Regions from separate parts of the Photorhabdus antumapuensis genome, predicted to be linked through region 3. Evidence: predicted binding sites of a transcription regulator. Region 3 holds the regulator's gene; each other region holds the start of a gene.
What was found. The regulator CRP, encoded in region 3, controls carbon source genes, mostly activating them, when cyclic AMP is high. The targets are predictions, from matches to a motif close to ATGTGANNNNNNTCACAT.
Positions count from the first base shown of each region.

Region 1: a site for CRP is predicted at 3,741-3,758, ahead of adhE (bifunctional acetaldehyde-CoA/alcohol dehydrogenase). Genes of this name have one in related genera too.
Region 2: a site for CRP is predicted at 1,735-1,752, ahead of cdd (cytidine deaminase). Genes of this name have one in related genera too.

Region 1 covers NZ_JAHZMK010000036.1:21,726-28,686, forward strand. Annotated here, with positions in the region: gene KZ793_RS15030 (thymidine kinase) at 253-858, shown strand; gene adhE (bifunctional acetaldehyde-CoA/alcohol dehydrogenase) at 989-3,622, opposite strand; gene KZ793_RS15040 (YchE family NAAT transporter) at 4,034-4,678, shown strand; gene KZ793_RS15045 (ABC transporter substrate-binding protein) at 5,233-6,870, shown strand.
Region 2 covers NZ_JAHZMK010000015.1:76,252-83,212, reverse strand. Annotated here, with positions in the region: gene metG (methionine--tRNA ligase) at 1-407, shown strand, start outside; gene KZ793_RS06390 (CidA/LrgA family protein) at 540-968, shown strand; gene KZ793_RS06385 (CidB/LrgB family autolysis modulator) at 971-1,666, shown strand; gene cdd (cytidine deaminase) at 1,808-2,692, shown strand; gene KZ793_RS06375 (NAD-dependent malic enzyme) at 2,906-4,603, shown strand; gene sanA (outer membrane permeability protein SanA) at 4,745-5,485, shown strand; gene yeiB (DUF418 domain-containing protein YeiB) at 5,457-6,605, opposite strand; gene folE (GTP cyclohydrolase I FolE) at 6,627-6,961, opposite strand, start outside.
Region 3 covers NZ_JAHZMK010000023.1:28,468-35,428, reverse strand. Annotated here, with positions in the region: gene KZ793_RS09500 (aminodeoxychorismate synthase component II) at 8-583, shown strand; gene argD (bifunctional acetylornithine/succinyldiaminopimelate transaminase) at 706-1,917, shown strand; gene crp (cAMP-activated global transcriptional regulator CRP) at 1,967-2,599, opposite strand; gene KZ793_RS09485 (OsmC family protein) at 2,921-3,328, shown strand; gene KZ793_RS09480 (phosphoribulokinase) at 3,453-4,322, opposite strand; gene KZ793_RS09475 (YheU family protein) at 4,341-4,559, opposite strand; gene KZ793_RS09470 (hydrolase) at 4,556-5,536, opposite strand; gene KZ793_RS09465 (LysE family translocator) at 5,641-6,249, shown strand; gene murP (PTS N-acetylmuramic acid transporter subunit IIBC) at 6,318-6,961, opposite strand, start outside.

The sequences.
Region 1 (6,961 bases), on a different contig from region 3:
ATTAATTTGCATACGATATGCAACAAATCAGTCTGGCTTTCATTTCTTAATTTAAACATGAGCATTTGTCATTCAAATGTGCTTTATTACTCGGCTGGTGTGATGGTGGCCATGAATCATTAAGACATCACTAAGCTAAATATTTCGGTATATCAACCGGTGCAGCTTACTGAGATGGATAATCACGACTAAAGTTTATGGTAAACTCATCTGACTATATGGCTTTATAAATTTTGTTAAGGGGCAGGGTTGATGGCTCAACTTTATTTTTATTACTCCGCAATGAATGCTGGAAAATCGACATCTTTGTTGCAATCCTCTTATAACTATAATGAAAGAGGGATGAGAACGCTGGTGTTTACCGCAGAAATTGACACCCGGTTTGAAAATGGAAAAGTCAATTCTCGGATTGGATTATCTTCTGATGCACTTCTGTTTAGTCAACAGACAGATATTGGTGAGTTGATCAGAAATGAAAATAAGCAGGAAAAAGTGCATTGTGTGCTTATTGATGAGTGCCATTTTCTCACGAAAGCACAGATCGAACAGATATGTAAGGTGACCGACTACGATGATATTCCGGTTCTTTGTTATGGGCTGAGAACTGATTTCAGAGGCGAGCTTTTCAGTGGTAGCCAGTATCTTCTGGCGTGGGCTGATAAGTTAGTTGAATTGAAAACTATTTGCTATTGTGGACGTAAAGCGAACCGTGCATTACGTTTTGATAGCGAAGGTGCGGCTATTTATGATGGCGAGCAAGTTGATATCGGTGGCAATGAAAAGTATATGTCTGTTTGCCGTAAGCACTATATGGATGCTATTAGTGAGGCGAGGAAAAACAGAAAGGATAGCGTGTAATGGATAGACTTTTTGTGAAGCGGTCGGATGCTCTGTTTGAGAGTTTGTATTAAGAATAGGGCAGCGGTAAGTTAAAGGGCGCTGATATCAGCACCCTTAAGTGGTATTTAATCAATTAATAAATTTGTTCTTACCGGCTTTCTTCTGTCGTAACAGTTTCTGTGAATTCGCGTCCATAGTATGAATCCAACAGCAATTGTTTCAGCTCAGAAATCAGCGGGTAGCGTGGGTTAGCACCGGTACATTGGTCATCGAAGGCATCTTCGGATAACTTATCAATTTTTGCCAGGAAGTCAGCTTCTTGAACTCCCGCTTCACGGATAGATGTCGGGATACCTAGCTCAGACTTGAGCTCTTTCAGCCAGGCTAACAGTTTTTCAATTTTTGTGACAGTATGGTCACCAGTAGCAGATAAACCGAGATGATCGGCAATTTCAGCGTAACGACGGCGGGCTTGTGGGCGATCATATTGACTGAATGCAGTCTGTTTGGTTGGATTATCATTAGCGTTATAGCGAATAACATTACAAATCAGCAATGCGTTAGCCAGTCCATGCGGGATATGGAACTCAGAACCCAGTTTATGCGCCATAGAGTGACATACCCCCAAGAAGGCATTAGCAAATGCAATCCCTGCAATAGTTGCCGCATTATGAACCCGTTCACGGGCAACTGGGTTAGTGGCCCCTTCATGATAGCTGGTTGGGAGGAACTCTTTCAGTAGTTTTAGCGCTTGCAGTGCTTGTCCGTCAGAGTATTCGTTTGCCAGAACTGATACATAAGCTTCCAAAGCGTGGGTAATGGCATCTAGTCCACCAAAAGCACAGAGTGATTTCGGCATATCCATGACTAGATTGGCATCAACGATAGCGATATTAGGTGTCAATTCATAATCAGCCAGTGGATATTTCTGACCGGTTGCATCATCAGTGACAACCGCAAATGGTGTCACTTCAGAACCTGTACCGGAAGTTGTGGTAATGGCTACCATTTTCGCTTTAACCCCCATTTTGGGGAATCTATAGATGCGTTTACGGATATCCATAAACCGTAGAGCTAGCTCTTCGAAATGAGTTTCAGGGTGTTCATACATCACCCACATAATTTTGGCCGCATCCATTGGGGAGCCTCCCCCTAGGGCAATAATGATGTCCGGTTTGAATGAGTGCATTTGTTCCGCACCCTTACGAACAGTGCTTAGGGTGGGGTCTGCTTCAACTTCAAAGAAAACTTCTGTTTCTATCCCGTGGGATTTCAGCACATCAGTGACTTGATCAGCATAACCATGATTAAATAAGAACCGATCTGTTACGATAAAAGCGCGTTTTGCACCATCGGTTGCAACTTCTGCTAACGCCACAGGCAGGGAGCCGCGACGGAAGTAAATTGATTTCGGAAGTTTATGCCACAGCATATTTTCTGCTCTTTTCGCCACGGTTTTGGTATTGATGAGATGTTTGGGCCCTACATTTTCAGAGATGGAGTTTCCTCCCCAAGAGCCGCAACCTAGTGTCAGAGATGGAGCAAGTTTGAAGTTGTAGAGATCACCGATACCGCCCTGAGAAGCAGGGGTATTCACTAGAATACGGGCTGTTTTCATTTTATCGCCGAAATACTTGATTCGTGCCGCTTGATTGTCCTGATCGGTATACAAGCAGGAAGTGTGACCAATTCCGCCCATTTCAACCAATTTTTCTGCCTTTTCTACGGCATCTTCAAAGCTATTACCACGATACATAGCGAGCAATGGAGACAGTTTTTCGTGAGCAAAGGGTTCTGCTTCATCAATCAAACTCACTTCTCCAATCAAGATTTTGGTCCTTTCAGGAACATTAATGCCTGCCATTTCAGCAATTTTTGTTGCAGATTGACCAACAATTTCTGCATTTAGACTGCCGTTTTTCAGAATGATATCTTGAACAGCTTTCAGTTCCTTGCCTTGTAACAGATAACCGCCATGAGTAAAGAAACGTTTACGCACCTGATCATAAACGGCATCCACCACGATAACGGATTGTTCTGAAGCGCAGATGACGCCGTTGTCAAAGGTTTTGGACATCAGAATAGATGCAACAGCACGTTTAATATCAGCTGATTCATCAATGACAACCGGGGTGTTACCGGCACCGACGCCGATTGCGGGCTTACCAGAGCTGTATGCCGCTTTTACCATACCTGGACCACCGGTCGCCAGGATTAGATTGATGTCCTGGTGGTGCATCAATGCATTGGAAAGCTCAACGGAGGGTTCATCAATCCAGCCAATAATATCTTTTGGCGCACCAGCCGCGACCGCAGCCCTCAGAACCAATTCTGCTGCTTTGGTTGTTGCTTTTTTGGCGCGTGGGTGGGGTGAGAGAATAATGCCGTTACGGGTTTTTAGGCTGATGAGGGCCTTGAAAATAGCGGTAGATGTTGGGTTGGTGGTTGGCACGATACCGCAGATTAAGCCAATAGGCTCAGCGATAGTGATGGTGCCGAATGTTTTGTCTTCAGACAAAATGCCGCAGGTTTTATCATCTTTATAAGCGTTATAGATATATTCGGAAGCAAAGTGGTTTTTGATTACTTTGTCTTCGACAATGCCCATACCGGATTCTGCTACGGCTAATTTTGCTAAAGGGATACGTGCATCTGCCGCTGCAAGGGCCGCGGCGCGGAAGATTTTGTCAACTTGCTCCTGAGAAAAATTAGCAAATTCACGTTGTGCTTTTTTTACCCTGGCAACCAGTTCGTTCAGTTCAGTAACATGAGTTACAGTCATAAAGAAGTACTCCTGAAAAATATTAAAAATCTTTTAATATCAATGAATAAGTATTTTTTAGACTATTTAGCTTGGTGATTTTTTGGTAACTACAGGTTATCATTTGGTATTAAATATATATTGATCTTAATCACATAAATTCCAAAGCTGACTCCTTTCAGCTTGGGTCAGTGATAATTATTATTGATTGGGCTGTAAATAGCGTTAAGAGGTTGAATTTTTAATCTAATGGAAATATCGGGTTAACAACTTGTTATATAAGATATTTTAAATTAAAAAATGCGTTGTGGTCGATGGAAAATCGAACTTTGCCAGTATAAAGTGAAGAAAAAATTAAGTTTTCTATTATTTTAGGGAGAGCGATCATGAGAATATTTTTAATAACACAGCGTGACTCAATAGAGGTTTTTTGTGGGTGACTTACTGCTGGATCTGCCTGGTTACATTAAGTTTTTTGTTGGGCTGTTTGCACTGGTCAATCCTGTTGGTATTTTGCCAGTTTTTATCAGTATGACTCATTACCAAGCTCAATCGGTTCGTAATAGAACTAACTTTATTGCCAATATTTCTGTTGCCATCATTTTATGGACATCTTTGCTGTTAGGTGACTCGATACTGCGTATGTTTGGCATTTCCATTGATTCTTTTCGTATTGCCGGTGGGATTTTGGTTGTGACCATCGCGATGTCGATGATTAACGGTAAACTTGGAGAGGATAAACAGAATAAGCAGGAAAAATCAGAAACAGCCATTAGAGAAAGTGTTGGTGTTGTGCCGCTGGCATTGCCGTTAATGGCAGGTCCCGGTGCAATCAGTTCTTGTATTGTCTGGAGTTCTCGTTATCAGGGATGGCAGAATTTTATTGGGTTGGTGCTTACCAGCGCGTTGTTTGCTTTTTGCTGTTGGTTATTATTTCGAGCTGCACCTTTAGTCGTCAAATATCTTGGGCAAACAGGTATTAACGTTATCACCCGAATTATGGGACTGCTATTGATGTCTTTGGGAATTGAACTGATTGTGACAGGGATCAGAGCGCTATTCCCAGGGTTGCTTTGATATGATTTACGATAAAAGGTGTTAGCTTTCTTTCAAGTGAAACTACAAATTATAATATTCTTATCATTTTTATTATAAAGCCTATTTCATAGGCTTTTCTCACTTCTTTTACCGGTACTTCCTGAATTTTATACAAATAACCCAATATTTTTCTAAATTATTCTTTCCTGTTAGTTCAATGTGTAACTGGTTGCTTCCACCACTGTTTTGTGATGAATGTAGGTTTTTAATTTGCATTGATTGCAATTTGTTAAAATTATGTTTATTTTCATCTTTGGTCTAGCTTTGTTTACTATTTTAGTGAAGTTTTAAGTTGATAATGCTATATGTATCAATTGCTTATAATAAATTTTGGGATATTTTATCAATTAATGTAATAAGTCGTACTAAGTTGTTTGTAAGGATGATTTTTGCAATATGAGAGCGATATTTTAACAATTGATATGATAAGTTGCCTTTAATATTTAATCCGTTACTTTGGGCTAAATAATGTGAAGATACCGGACTTGATTGGATATGTGGAATGAACTGGTCCATCAAACTGGAGGTAAAAAATGAAGATCAAACAATTAAAATTACATAAGTTTATTTCCTGTATATTTTTATTATCAGCGTTTCCTGTTACAGCCGTGTCTGCCGCTGAACTTCCAGATGGTGTAAAACTTGCGGATAAACAGCAGATTATTATTAATAATGGCGCAGAAGTTGCTTCGCTTGATCCACATAAAGTCGAAGGTGTACCAGAATCCAACATTATTCTTAATCTCCTGGAAGGGTTGGTGAGTACAGGCTCCGAGGGAGAGGTTGTGCCAGGCGTTGCGACCCATTGGGAAAATCAGGATTACAAGGTATGGACTTTTTATCTGCGTGATAATGCTAAATGGAGTGATGGAACACCCGTCACTGCACATGATTTTGTGTATAGCTGGCAACGTTTGTCTGATCCACATGTGGGTTCACCTTATGCCAGCTATCTTCAATATGCTTATGTTGAAAACATTGATGATGTTCTGAAAGGTAAAAAATCACCTGACCAGTTGGGGGTTAAAGCGCTGGATGATCATCGTTTGCAGGTGACTCTGACACATCCCGTGCCTTATTTCGTCAATATGCTCAGTCATACGGCAATGAAACCAGTGAAAAAGGATTTGGTCGAAAAATTGGGTAATAAATGGACGCTGCCAGAAAATTATGTGGGTAATGGGGCGTATTTGTTGAAAGAGTGGGTGGTGAATGAGCGGATTGTGATTGAACGTAATCCACAATACTGGAATAGCGGCAAAACAATTATTGAGCAAGCAACGCTTTTACCCCTTCAATCCGAAACCAGCGGTGTTAACCGCTACCGTAGTGGGGAAATAAATATCACCAATAGTGCTATCCCTCCGGATCTGTATCGGAAAATGAAAAAAGAGATCCCTGATCAGATGCGCGTCAGCCCTTATCTCTGTACGTTCTATTACGAAATTAACAATAATAAACCCCCGTTTACTGATGTAAGAGTCCGTGAGGCTGTCAAGTTAACTCTCGACAGAGATATTATTGCGGGGAAAATTATGGGGCAGGGGCAAGTACCGGCCTATGGTTTTACGCCAACGTTTATCGGAGGTGGTGATTTTGCTAAACCTGAGTGGGCTGGCTGGACACAGGAACAGCGCAATAAGCGTGCCAGAGAATTACTGGCGCAGGCGGGTTTTAATCAGGCGAATCCACTGAAGTTCACATTGCTGTACAACACATCTGATCAAAATAAACAGCAAGCTATTGCCGCCGCTTCCATGTGGAAAAAGAATCTGGGAGCCGATGTGATTTTACAGAATCAGGAATGGAAAACCTCTCTCGAAAGTCGTCATCAAGGGAATTATGAGGTGACCAGAGCAACTTGGTGCGCGGATTACAATGAACCTACTGCGTTTTTAAATATGTTGCTTTCTCATAGCAGTAATAACACGACTTTCTACCAGAATAAAAACTTCGATAGCTATCTGGAGCAGGCGTTAGTCGCTAAAAATGCGGCCGCGCGTAAGAAATTATACCAACAAGCCGAGTTGCAACTGGATAAAGACTCGGTGCTGATTCCCGTTTATTACCGGGTGAGTGTACGGCTTGTTAGCCCATCAGTGGGAGGGTTTTCAGGGAAAGACCCATTGGATTATATGGATATTAAGCGACTGTATATGATAAAAAATTAGACAGTCGCTTTATTCGAAAGAGTTACTGAGACCCTGCAAACAAAATCGTTCCTTTTGTATGCAGGTGGTAATCCACCCCTTATTTCTGGGC
Region 2 (6,961 bases), on a different contig from region 3:
CTATGGTTGCGGCATCTAAAGAGAGCATCAACGCACCACAAAAAGTCAGCGGTCCACTAGCAGAAGATCCAATTCAGGACACGATCACCTTTGATGATTTTGCCAAAGTTGATATGCGCGTAGCCCTTATTAAACAGGCTGATTTTGTTGAAGGCTCAGATAAGTTGCTGAAACTGATGCTGGATCTTGGTGGCGAAACCCGCCAGGTATTTTCTGGTATCCGCTCCAGTTATCCTGATCCAAAAGCGCTGGAAGGCCGTTTAACCATCATGGTTGCCAACCTGGCACCACGCAAAATGCGCTTTGGTATTTCGGAAGGTATGGTTATGGCGGCCGGACCTGGTGGAAAAGATATCTTCTTACTCAGCCCAGACAGTGGCGCCCAACCCGGTATGCAAGTGAAATAACAGTCAATTTATTTCATTGATATTTTACCCACGGGGATCAGCAATGGTCCCCGCTTTTTTTGAATGTGATCTATGGCACATTCCCAAGGTTAATTGTATGATGAATTCCTCACCGGAATTAGGAATTTTGTGATGTCGTTTCGTGAAGTACTGATTATTGGTTGGCAGTACCTGCGAGCATTTATTTTGATTTATTTGTGTTTGCTGGCAGGTAATGCCATCTCTGCCCTATTACCCATCATTATTCCCGGCAGTATTATCGGCATGTTGATCTTGTTCGTTTTATTAGCTTTCCAGCTCATTCCTGCTCATTGGGCAAAACCGGGCTGTAGTCTGTTACTAAAAAATATGACCTTGCTGTTTCTGCCTATCGGTGTGGGCGTGATGAATTATTACGATCAACTCAGCCAACAGATAATTCCGATTGTTTTTTCATGCCTGATCAGTACCGCAATTGTTATGATTATCGTTGCTCACAGTTCCCATTATGTTCATCGTGAACGCCCGATTATGGGCTCCGCATCAGAAATTAAGAGTGAACAACAGAAACAAGAGAAATAAAAATGTTAAGTCACATTTGGTGGTCATTACCATTAACATTGATTGTATTTTACACCGCAAGAAAACTTTCACTACGATGCAAAATTCCCATTCTGAACCCCTTATTGGTTTCTATTGCCGTCCTTATTCCAATATTGTTAATAACCCACACGCCTTATGAGCACTATTTTGCCGGCAGCCGAATTCTGAATGATCTACTTCAACCCGCCGTAGTTGCGCTGGCATTTCCTCTATATGAGCAGCTACACCAGATCCGTGCCCAATGGAAATCCATTATTAGCATCTGTTTTATCGGCAGTATTGCCGCTATGGTGACAGGCACGGCTATTGCTTTGTGGATGGGCGCAACGCCTGAAATGGCCGCTTCGATACTGCCTAAATCCGTCACAACACCAATAGCAATGGCAGTAGCAGATGCCATTGGCGGTATTCCTGCAATCAGTGCTGCTTGCGTCATTTTTGTTGGCATTCTTGGGGCAATATTTGGTCATAATCTGTTCGATTTCTTACAGGTAAAAACCAAAGCATCCCGCGGTTTGGCAATGGGAACGGCATCACATGCTTTAGGTACTGCCCGCTGTGCAGAAGTCAATTTTGTTGAAGGCGCATACAGCTCATTGGCATTGATGACCTGCGGTATCATTACTTCACTAACCGCCCCGTTTGTATTCCCGGTGCTGCTATACCTATTTAGCTAGTTTATCTGTTAGGAAATTTGATAATAATCGCTCGATTACCAACTTAAATTACATAAATCTCATCATCTATATGATATTTATCACATTACAAATCTCATCAGACAACTTAGAATGATCTTAAGTTAATTCGGAGATCACGCTATGCAAGCTCGTTTTCACCCTATATGGGTACAGCTGCCATCTAAACTACAGGATGCACTTTTACCTTACGCAGGAAACAACGACTTTCCTGCCATGCTCACTGCTGATCAGGCTGAATCTATTAAGAAAGCCTGCGGTTTTGACGATGACACCTTGGCTATCGCCTTATTGCCACTCGCAGCGGCATGTTCTCTGACACCGATATCACATTTTAATGTTGGTGCAATTGCCCGTGGTGAAAGCGGAAACCTCTATTTTGGCGCTAATATGGAATTTGCTGGCGTACCACTACAGCAAACGATTCATGCTGAACAATGTGCGATTACTCACGCTTGGTTATTGGGCGAGAAGAAACTGGCATCCGTTACTGTGAATTACTCTCCGTGCGGCCACTGCCGTCAATTTATGAATGAACTTAATAGTGGTACACAATTAGAGATTCATCTGCCAAAGCAGACACCTTCAACATTAGATCATTATCTGCCGGATTCCTTTGGCCCAAACGATCTGGGCATCACAACTTTGTTGATGGACCCGGTCAATCATGGTTATAAACTAGAAACCACGGATAAATTAGTACTAACAGCATTAGATGCAGCAAACCAGAGCTATGCCCCATACAGTAATTCCTACAGTGGTACCGCACTTCTGGGAAAAGATGGAAAAATTTATCCTGGACGTTATGCAGAAAATGCCGCATTTAACCCAAGCTTACCCCCATTACAAGCAGCGCTGATTCTGATGAATATTTCTGGTGGTGATTGCCTGGCTATCGAAAGAGCGGTGTTGGTTGAGGGAAAACACAGCGATTTATCACAACGGAGTGCGACTCAATCTATACTTGCTGCGCTCGGTTGCAGCAAATTTGATTACTACACTTTCTGAATTCAGTGGAAAATTCATTTTTCCCTCTATGCAGATAGAGGGTTTTCCGCTGTAAAAAACAATTACCGTAACAGTTTATTAGCCAAACTTGGATGTTATCTCTCATTTTGGCTCATGATACCTCTAATTAAGTAACATTTACTGTACATATTTTTCCTATCTCTTAGGATCTATCTAACCTTATTTATCCATTTAGTTCAAAGAGTAAGATTCATGGAACTGGAACACGAAAGTAAACGTCCACTATATATTCCCTATGCTGGCCCCATTCTGTTGGAATTCCCCCTGCTGAATAAAGGCAGCGCTTTCACTGATGAAGAACGCAGCAACTTTAATCTTCACGGTTTATTACCGGAGGCGGTCGAAACCATCGAAGAACAAGCTGAACGTGCCTATCGGCAATATCTTGATTTCAAAAATGATGCAGATAAGCACATTTATCTGCGAAATATTCAGGACACTAACGAAACCCTGTTCTACCGCCTGCTGGATGCGCATTTGAACGAAATGATGCCGATCATCTACACCCCAACCGTCGGTGAAGCTTGTGAGCACTTTTCCGATATTTACCGCCGTGCCCGTGGCCTGTTCATCTCATATCCAAACAAAACACATATTGATGACATGCTGCAAAATGCGACCAAACAAAATGTAAAAGTTATCGTTGTTACCGATGGTGAACGTATCCTCGGTTTAGGTGATCAAGGCATTGGCGGGATGGGTATTCCTATCGGTAAGCTCTCCTTGTATACCTCCTGCGGTGGTATCAGCCCGGCTTATACACTGCCAGTCGTCCTGGATGTAGGCACCAACAACCCGCAACGCCTGAATGACCCGTTATATATGGGCTGGCGTCACCCGCGTATCACCGGTGAAGAGTATGATGAATTCGTAGATGAATTTATTCAGGCGGTTAAACGCCGCTGGCCAAATGTACTGCTGCAATTTGAAGATTTCGCACAAAAAAATGCCATGCCTTTGCTTAATCGCTATCGCCACGAGGTCTGTTGCTTTAATGATGATATTCAGGGAACCGCCGCCGTTACGTTAGGTAGCTTAATTGCCGCTAGTCGCGCCGCAGGCCGTCAATTGAAAGATCAAACAGTTACTTTCCTTGGAGCCGGTTCTGCTGGTTGCGGCATTGCAGAACAGATCGTCGCCCAGATGAAATCAGAAGGTTTAAGTGAAGAACAGGCTCGGGCCCGTATTTTCATGGTTGACCGTTTCGGTTTATTGACAGACAAGCTGCCAAACCTATTGGATTTCCAGAACAAGCTGGTGCAGAAAAGCGACTCATTGACTAAATGGGATGTAAACAGCGATTCAATCTCGCTGCTTGATGTTGTCCGTAATGCTAAACCGACGGTATTGATTGGTGTTTCAGGTCAGGCAGGTTTGTTTACAGAAGAGATCATCCGTGAGATGCATAAACATTGTGAACGTCCAATCGTCATGCCATTATCGAATCCAACTTCCCGTGTTGAAGCCCGTCCCGAAGATATCATCAACTGGACGGATGGTGCCGCCCTGGTTGCAACAGGTAGTCCATTTAATCCAGTAAAATATAAAGATCAGGAATATCCGATCGCTCAATGTAACAATGCCTATATCTTCCCCGGCATTGGTCTGGGTGTCATTGCATCAGGGGCCAAACTGGTTACTGACGGTATGTTGATGGCAGCAAGCCGAACACTGGCGGATTGCTCACCCTTAGCTCAAGAAGGTCAAGGTCCGTTGCTGCCACTTATCGATGATATTCAGCAAGTGTCACGCAAAATTGCTAAACAAGTCGCCAAAGAAGCACAAATACAGGGCGTTGCGACTGTTACCTCAGATAGAGCGCTGGATGAAGCCATTGAACGCAACTTCTGGAAACCTGAATACCGCGTGTACAAACGTACTTCATTCTGATTTTTATCACTAAAAATACCTAAAAAGCTTGTTAGTTCTCTTTTACTCGCAAGCTTTTTTCTTACAGAGAAAACTTGCTTCGCAATTTCAGGTAAAGTAGCCTTTAACAAATTCAGTCATTAATGTGTATAAGGCAAAAGCATGTGGAAGCGCCTGATAACTAGTCTGTTATTCATCACAGGGATGCTGATACTGACAGCTATTGCACTTGACCGCTGGATGAGTTGGAAAACAGCCCCCTATGTCTTTGATGATCTCAAACAACTTCCTGAACGTGAAGTGGGTATAGTACTTGGTACTGCTAAATATTACCTCTCTGGCGCACCAAATCAGTACTATATGTACCGTATTCAGGGAGCCATTAATGCTTATAACAGCGACAAAATCAAATATTTGCTCCTGAGTGGCGACAATGCTCAGCAAAGTTATAACGAACCAGTCACTATGCGCAGAGATTTGGTAAAAGCGGGTATTCCTGCTGCAAATATCGTACTGGATTTTGCGGGTTTCAGAACACTTGACTCAATAGTCAGAACCCGGAAGGTTTTTAACACCAATGACTTTACGATCATCACTCAACGATTTCATTGCGAACGAGCCCTATTTATCGCTATGCATATGGGAATTACCGCTCAGTGTTATGCGGTTTCGACACCTAAGAATATGATTACTGTTCGATTACGCGAAATCATTGCCCGCCTTGGCGCTCTGACTGATCTTTATATTCTGAAACGTGAACCTCGTTTCTTGGGCCCATTGATCCCCATTCCTGCTCCACATAAGGTCCCAAAAGGTATGACTGATTACCCCGCCGTAACCCCAGAAGAATTGTGGGAAATGGACAAAACCCAGCTTAAGCGGACCGGGCCAACACCGCCGTGATATCACGCCACCGCTGTTCCACTGGCCCTTGTGGGTAACGGCGTAACCACCAGCATGAAAAAAGAATATTCACTGCCCAAATAGGAAGAATAAATGCAAGTAATTCTAAACGACTAAATTGACCAAAAAACCCAAGGTTATAAAACAGCAGGGTGCAAATTAAGGTTTGTAGCAAGTAATTACTCATCGCCATTCGCCCAACCTGATTGAGCCAGTAATTAATTCGCCAGCATGAAATGACCGGCCAGAAACCATAGATTAAAGCCATATACCCCAGCGCCTGAAATGGCGTTACCAACTCAGCAAGGATATAACCGACAATACCTGACCAAAAGTAATCCCAATTATGGGTATATTGGAACACCACAGAGAATATCTGAACAGCAATACTAAGAGGTATCAGCAATAGCGCCACATTTCGGTAATGGCTCACTGAAAATTCACCTTTTAGCCAACCATTACGCATTAATCCAGCACCACATGACATAATACCGATAAGCTGCCAACCATACTGAACAAACAGCATGACCATCATCAACATGACCTGATTGAAACGCTCTTTTACTGCCAGCCATCCACCAGACGTTTTCCAATATGTTTCGTATAACATCTGGAATTCCGTCGACTGCCAAGAAACATCATTAGATCCGCCACTGGAAAGAAAGCCGAGAATAAACAATAACGCTAATCCGATCAGATAAAAAATAGCGCCTTGCATAAATAACCTGTTACTGGCGCTATTTTGGCTGATCAATTGAAAGCTGAAAAGACCGGCCAAACTATAAGCGAGCAAAATATCACCATCCCATAATAAGATGCCATGTCCCATTCCAATTAGAGCAAGTATGGTTAATCGTGGATAATTCCAGATTTTGCCCCTTGGTAATAGTAGCTCCAATGCCGCACCAAATAAAAAGGCCAAAATACACAGGAACTTTCCCTGAACAAAGACGCTAAGTACAGACCAGACAATCAAATCAGTTAAAGAAGCTGAACCATTATATGCCGGATTCAAATAAGCGGCCGATGGCAAAGCAAAACCGGAGATATTGAGTAGCAATATCCCCAGTATTGCCAGGCCACGAATACTATCCAGTGAGTCAATTCTCTGGCAGACCATTCTTATATCCCGATGTAAAGATTACACATGGCGAGTTGTGCGTAAAAACTCTTGACGGGTATTTTGACTAGATTTAAACAATCCACCCAAGGAGGTTGTCGTCGTGGTACTGGTTGCATCGCGGATGCCCCGCGCTTTCACACAGTAATGAACCGCATCAATTGATACGGCAACATTATTGGTGCCAAGGAGTGTCTGTAATGCAATCAGGATCTGCTGGGTCAGTCGCTCCTGAACCTGTGGGCGCTGAGAAAAAAATTGCACAATACGGTTAATTTTAGACAACCCAATCACTTTATCTTTTGGAATATAGGCAACCGTCGCCTTGCCATCAATGGTCACAAAATGGTGTTCGC
Region 3 (6,961 bases):
GACTCCTATGTTACTAATAATAGATAACTATGATTCTTTTACATATAACTTATATCAATATTTTTGTGAATTGGGTACAGATGTTTTAGTTAAGCGTAATGATGAATTGCAACTTGAAGATATTGAGAGATTGATGCCTACCCATTTGGTTATTTCCCCAGGCCCTTGTACCCCAAATGAAGCAGGCATTTCTCTGTCTGCGATTTCTCATTTTTCGGATAAGTTGCCGATTCTTGGTGTTTGTCTTGGACATCAGGCAATTGGGCAAGCGTTTGGTGCCCGCGTGGTAAAAGCCAGGGAAGTGATGCACGGAAAAACTTCTGCTATTCATCATAATCAGCAAGGTGTGTTCAAAGGGCTTAACCGGCCATTGACCGCGACTCGTTACCATTCATTGGTGATTGCCGCAGAGACGTTACCAGCCTCATTTGAAGTCACCGCATGGAGCCAGCATAATGGCAACGTCGATGAAATTATGGGCATTCGTCATCGCACTCTACCACTGGAAGGTGTGCAGTTCCATCCTGAAAGTATTCTCAGTGAGCAAGGTCACCAGTTACTAAGCAACTTTCTGAGATATTAACAGATACCGATAATTTCTTCATTTATCCATCTTTTTCATTTGCCCATCTTTGATTTTTTATGCATATTTGGTGATTATGTTTTCACTTCTGAATGGCGTGTATATAAAAAACGGGTGGGAAAATGAAGGAGCATACCGCAGTAGATAGAAATACATACGATCAAGTTATGTTGCCAATTTATTCACCAGCGCAGTTTATACCGGTGAGAGGGCAAGGTAGTCGTGTATGGGATCAGCATGGGAAAGAATATATTGATTTTGCGGGAGGGATTGCTGTTGTGGCTTTGGGTCATTGTCACCCCGCGTTGGTAGATGTTTTGAAGCAGCAAGGGGAGAAACTTTGGCATATCAGTAATATTTTCACCAATGAACCCGCTTTGATTCTGGCGCAGAAACTGATTGATGCGACTTTTGCTGAGCGGGTATTTTTTGCTAACTCAGGAGCGGAAGCGAATGAAGCAGCATTTAAACTAGCTCGCCACTATGCAATTACTCGTCACAGTCCTTATAAAACCAAAATTATCGCATTTCATCAGGGTTTTCATGGTCGAACCCTATTTACTGTCTCTGTGGGTGGTCAGCTAAAATATGCTGATGGTTTTGGGCCAAAACCTGCGGATATTATTCATGTACCTTTTAATGACTTAGATGCAGTGAAGGCCGTCATAGATGACCATACTTGTGCTGTTGTATTAGAACCGGTTCAGGGAGAAGGGGGAGTTATGCCGGCAGCACCGGCATTTATTCATGGGTTGCGTGAGCTTTGCGATAAGCATCAGGTGTTGTTGGTGTTTGATGAAGTGCAAAGTGGGATGGGACGTACTGGTAAGCTATTTTCTTATATGCATTATGACGTTACGCCGGACATTATTACCACGGCAAAAGCATTGGGAAATGGTTTCCCTATCAGCGCCATGTTGACGACAGAGAATATTGCTTCAGTGATGACGCCGGGAACTCATGGTACAACTTATGGCGGTAATCCATTGGCTTGTGCAGTTGCAAATGTTGCTTTTGATATTATTAATACACCAGCGGTTCTGGCGGGAGTTGAAAAACGCCATAATTTAATGGTGAATTTTCTGAATGATATCAATCAGAAATATTCGATATTTGGTGAAGTCCGAGGAAACGGTCTGCTGATTGGTGCGGAACTCAAAGCGCCATATCAGGGAAAAGCTAAAGATATTCTGCAACTGGCGGCTGAAAATGGCTTAATGTTGTTGAGTGCGGGTGGTGACGTATTGCGTTTCACGCCTTCGTTGATTATTAGTGAAGAAGAGATTGCTCAAGGAATGGAACGGTTGGAACTGGCAATTAACCAGTTGGTGTAATTAAGTATAAGAGAAATCAGCGCAATATAATGCGCTGATTAATCAGGAATTAACGGGTACCGTAAACAACAATTGTTTTGCCGTGTGCGGAGATCAAGTTTTGATCTTCTAGCATTTTCAGAATACGACCAACCGTTTCGCGGGAACAGCCAACAATCTGACCAATTTCCTGACGTGTGATTTTGATTTGCATCCCGTCAGGGTGGGTCATTGCATCTGGTTGTTTCGCCAGATTCAATAAAGTTTGGGCAATCCGGCCGGTAACATCCAGGAAAGCTAGATTACCGACTTTCTCAGAAGTTGTTTGCAAACGGTTTGCCATTTGGGCAGATAAACGCATCAAAATATCCGGGTTTACCTGAATCAGTTGACGGAATTTTTTATAGGAGATTTCAGCCACTTCACAGGCGCTTTTGGCCCGAACCCAGGCTGTACGCTCTTGCCCCTCTTCAAATAATCCAAGTTCACCAATGAAATCTCCCTGATTTAAATAGGAGAGGATCATCTCTTTGCCTTCTTCATCTTTAATCAAAACCGCAACAGAGCCTTTTACGATGTAGTAAAGCGTCTCTGCTTTTTCGCCTTGATGAATAAGCGTACTTTTAGATGGATATTTATGAATATGGCAGTGTGACAAAAACCATTCAAGAGTGGGGTCTGTTTGTGGCTTGCCGAGAACCATTCGCTTCATCCTCTGTTGTTATCGCTGCCTAAATAACACGAGAATCTAAAAGCTTCTCGTCAGGCTGGCTTATAAAGACACTAGCTTAACATATTAGTTTGTTGAAAAACCGACAGGTGAGGGTTTTATATAGGTTATCTGAAATTTGAACCTTAGGGTATTGATCTTAACCTATATATACCTGGCCCGCTTCTGTTTTTAACACAGGAAAAGGCTTCTGTCTTGTCTTGTGTTGTTTCAGCATAATAAACCGCTCATTAGATTGCCAGTTTAATACTGAAAGAGTAGGCTTGGATGCAAAGAGCGACTTAAGAGGTATTTATGCAAGCGCGGGTAAAATGGGTTGAAGGATTGTCTCTTTTGGGGGAGTCATCTTCCGGTCATCAGATCATGATGGATGGTAATGCCGGCGATAAGGCACCGAGCCCAATGGAAATGGTATTAATGGCAGCCGGTGGTTGCAGTACGATTGATGTAGTTTCTATTTTGCAGAAAGGCAGGTATGACATAAGAGATTGTGAAGTAAAGTTAACTTCCCGCCGTCGTGAAGAGACGCCACGCTTGTTTACTCATATTAATCTGCATTTTATTGTTACGGGTAAGGATTTAATAGATAAAGCGGTTGAACGTGCAGTCATGCTTTCCGCAGAAAAATATTGCTCTGTTGCGTTGATGTTGGGGAAATCAGTTGAAATTACCCACAGTTTTGAAGTTAAAGATATAGATTAAGATATTATTTCTTGATTAAAAAATAACATCAGGTAACTAATATTTCAGTTACCTGCTTTTTTAACTGAATAATATAAGATGCAAATTTAGCTACCAGATTTTCTAAATTTACCTCAGGCGCTGATTAACAAATCTTTTCCCCTTCCAGTAATCGCTGTACCAATGGCGTCATAATTAATTCCATTGCTAGTCCCATTTTTCCACCGGGGACCACGATGGTATTAATGCTTGAAACGAATGAGCCTTGTAACATTGCTAACAAGTATGGGAAATCAATTTGAGTCAGATCACGGAAGCGGATGACAATAAAACTTTCATCCAGTGATGGAATGGCTTTGGCTGAGAATGGATTGGATGTATCAACGGTAGGGACACGTTGGAAGTTGATATGTGTTCGCGAGAATTGTGGCGTAATGTAGTTAATATAATCATCCATAGAACGCACGACGGAATCCATCACAGCTTCCTGCGAGTGTCCTCGTTCTCCGGTATCGCGGACAAGTTTCTGTATCCATTCAAGGTTGACAATCGGCACGACTCCTACTAGCAGATCAACATGACTGGCAACATTATGTTGTGGTGTGACAACGCCACCGTGCAGACCTTCATAAAACAGCACATCGGTCTGCTTGGGTAAAGATTCCCACGGTGTAAATGTACCGGGGAGCTGGTTGTAAGGAACGGCATCGTCATAGGTATGAAGGTACTTCCGACGGCGGCCTTCACCGGTTTCACCATAATCAATCATGGTTTTTTCCAGCATGCCAAAATCATTGGCTTCTGGCCCAAAATAACTGATATGCCTTCCTTGCTCTTTGGCTTTACGGATTGCGGCATCCATTTCAGGGCGGGTGTAACGGTGGAAACTATCTCCTTCTATCTGCGCTGCACTGATGTTAAGTTGCTGGAAAATCTTACGGAAAGCTAAACTAGTGGTGGTTGTTCCGGCACCGCTGGAGCCGGTAATGGCAATAATCGGATGTTTGGCAGACATTCAGTAAACTCCATAATGTTAAGAATGGAACATTTTTTTTGGCACAATATTGATACTCTCATGCAGTTCAGACCACACCAGCATAACATCTCCCCGTTCCAATTGATGGCGTATGTCTGCGACTTTCTGCTCAAGCGATTTTTCATCTTCGCCATAGTCAGTGCCTTCCCGGAGGACAAAGCTCTCTATCAAATTTAGCAGAGTTTCTGGTTCCAGTTGTTGCCACGGAATAATCATTGTGGTTGCTCCAGATAAGATGACAGCCAATTTGGGATGCGTTGTTCCAGCCACATTTGTGGCTTCTTCAATGAACCACTGACAAAGCCGACATGTCCACCATATTCTGTCATTTGGTATTCAATATTTTTGGGTAACATTTTGAGATCAGGGACAACTTCCGGTGCCATAAAGGGATCGTCTTTAGCATGGATAATCAGTAGTGGCACGGTAATATCAGGCAGACGCGGCAGAGCACTACATTGGCGGTAATAGTCCGCTGCATTTTTAAAACCGTGGATTTTTGCGGTCACAATTTCGTCAAATTCCCGAATGTGTTTCAATCTTTTTACCTGAGACAAATTAATGGGGAGTGAACCGGGGTAGCGTAACAATTTGCGGGTGGCATTACGTTTCAGGCTATTAAGTAAATAGCGTTCATAAACCTGAGAAAATCCTTTTTCTATCCGCAGGGAACAGGCTTCCAGCATCAGAGGAGCGGAAACAATAACGGCAGCGTTGATCCGGGCATCTGTTTTTTCTTCTGCCAGATAGCAGGCCAGCATATTACCGCCGACTGAATAACCTACGGCTGAGGTGGGCGCATCACCGTAGGTCTGTTTTAACCAGTTCAGAAAATAACGGGCATCGCTTGTTTCGCCAGAATGGTAGAGACGTTTCTGGCGATTCGGTTCACCACTGCATCCACGGAAATGCATGACAACACCAAGCCAGCCTTTTTCCTGGCAGATATGCAGCAAACCGTGAGCATAAGGGCTGTGGAAACTGCCTTCCAGACCATGAAACAGGATCAATCGTGGCTTGTGTGTTGCGGTGGTGGGATCTTCACTCCACGCCAGGTCAACAAAATCGTTATCTGGTAAATCAAGTCGTTGCCAATATGGTTGCAGTTCAGGATTCCTCCGCACCAGACGCGGAAGGAGTGTCTGCAAATGCGGATTACTGGCTCCGGTTAGAGGACGAAAGATATCAGTCATAATGGTTTCGAGTTAAATTGATTAGTTATCTTGTATGGTGAATAACATACTGATATTTTCTGTGAAAGGGAAACGCCATTATTCAGGATGAAAGGTAACTCTTCATGACAGCAAGCCTGATTTTTTCATTAATAACTTTTTTGTTTATTTCTGCCATTACGCCGGGTCCAAACAACATGTTGCTGACTTCATCAGGCGCTAACTTCGGCTTTATCCGCTCTTTGGGGTTGCTCTTTGGCGTTGTTCTGGGCATGCAGACGATTTTATATCTGGCTGCTTTCGGAATAGCGGCATTGCTGTTGGTCTATCCTGCTATTCACATGGTTATGAAAATCGCAGGTAGCTTCTATTTGCTGTGGTTGGCATGGAAAACAGCAACAGCCAGTTACCGACGTCTGGATACCAAAGATAGCGCTGTTATCAAGCCGGTGCGGTGGTATCAAGGTTGGTTATTGCAGTTTTTGAATCCGAAAGCTTGGCTGATAGGGGTGGGCGCGGTTGGCAGTTACAGTATTGCTGGTGATCACTACCTCTATTCCATCATTGTGATCAGTATCGCGGTGATGTTTATTAATTTCTTGTGTGGCATGGTGTGGGCGGGTTTTGGTTCATTGATTGGAACGTTACTTCGTAGTCGCAATGCCTGGTTTCTGTTCAATATTACGATGGGCATATTGACGGCAACCTGTGTGCCATTGATTTGGTTTGGGTAATTCATCCGTAAATGGCATTCTGGTTATAAAGAATATTTATTCATGCTTTTTGGCTTTGGACATCGGTGTTAAAGCGTCTCTCTTTTTTTACTCCCGAAGATCAGGGTTAGTACAAAACCGCTGATATAAGCAATTATCAGCCCCGTTGCGTAAACTGCCATGCCGATAAAAATCCCGCTGTTGGAGGTCATCAACGGCAGTGCGACCAATCCGGATGGGCCGAAAACCGTATTCAATCCAACGGGCAAACCTAAATAAGCCACCAAACCGATAAAGAAACCACCAGCGGCACCGCCCAAACAGGCGGTGATAAAGGGTTTAATCCGTGGAAGTGTGACGCCGTAAATCAAAGGTTCACCGATGCCAAGAAAGCCTGGAATAATGGCACCTTTTATCTGCGTGCGTAGCAGAGAGTCTTTTTTCGCTTTGACATACAGCGCCAGCGCTGCACCAACTTGTCCTCCGCCCGCCATTGCAAGAATTGGGAACAGAGAATTAAAGCCTTGTGCGTCCATGAGAGCGAAATAGACCGGAACAAACCCTTGGTGAACACCAAACATAACCGCGAGTAAAAATAGCCCCGCCAATATTGCTGTACCAAAAGGATTACCATTAAGGTGAAGGAATAACCATGACATACCGCTAAACAGATAACTCCCTAGTGGCATGATGAGGATAAAGGTAATGGCCCCCATGATTAGCAGGGTAATAG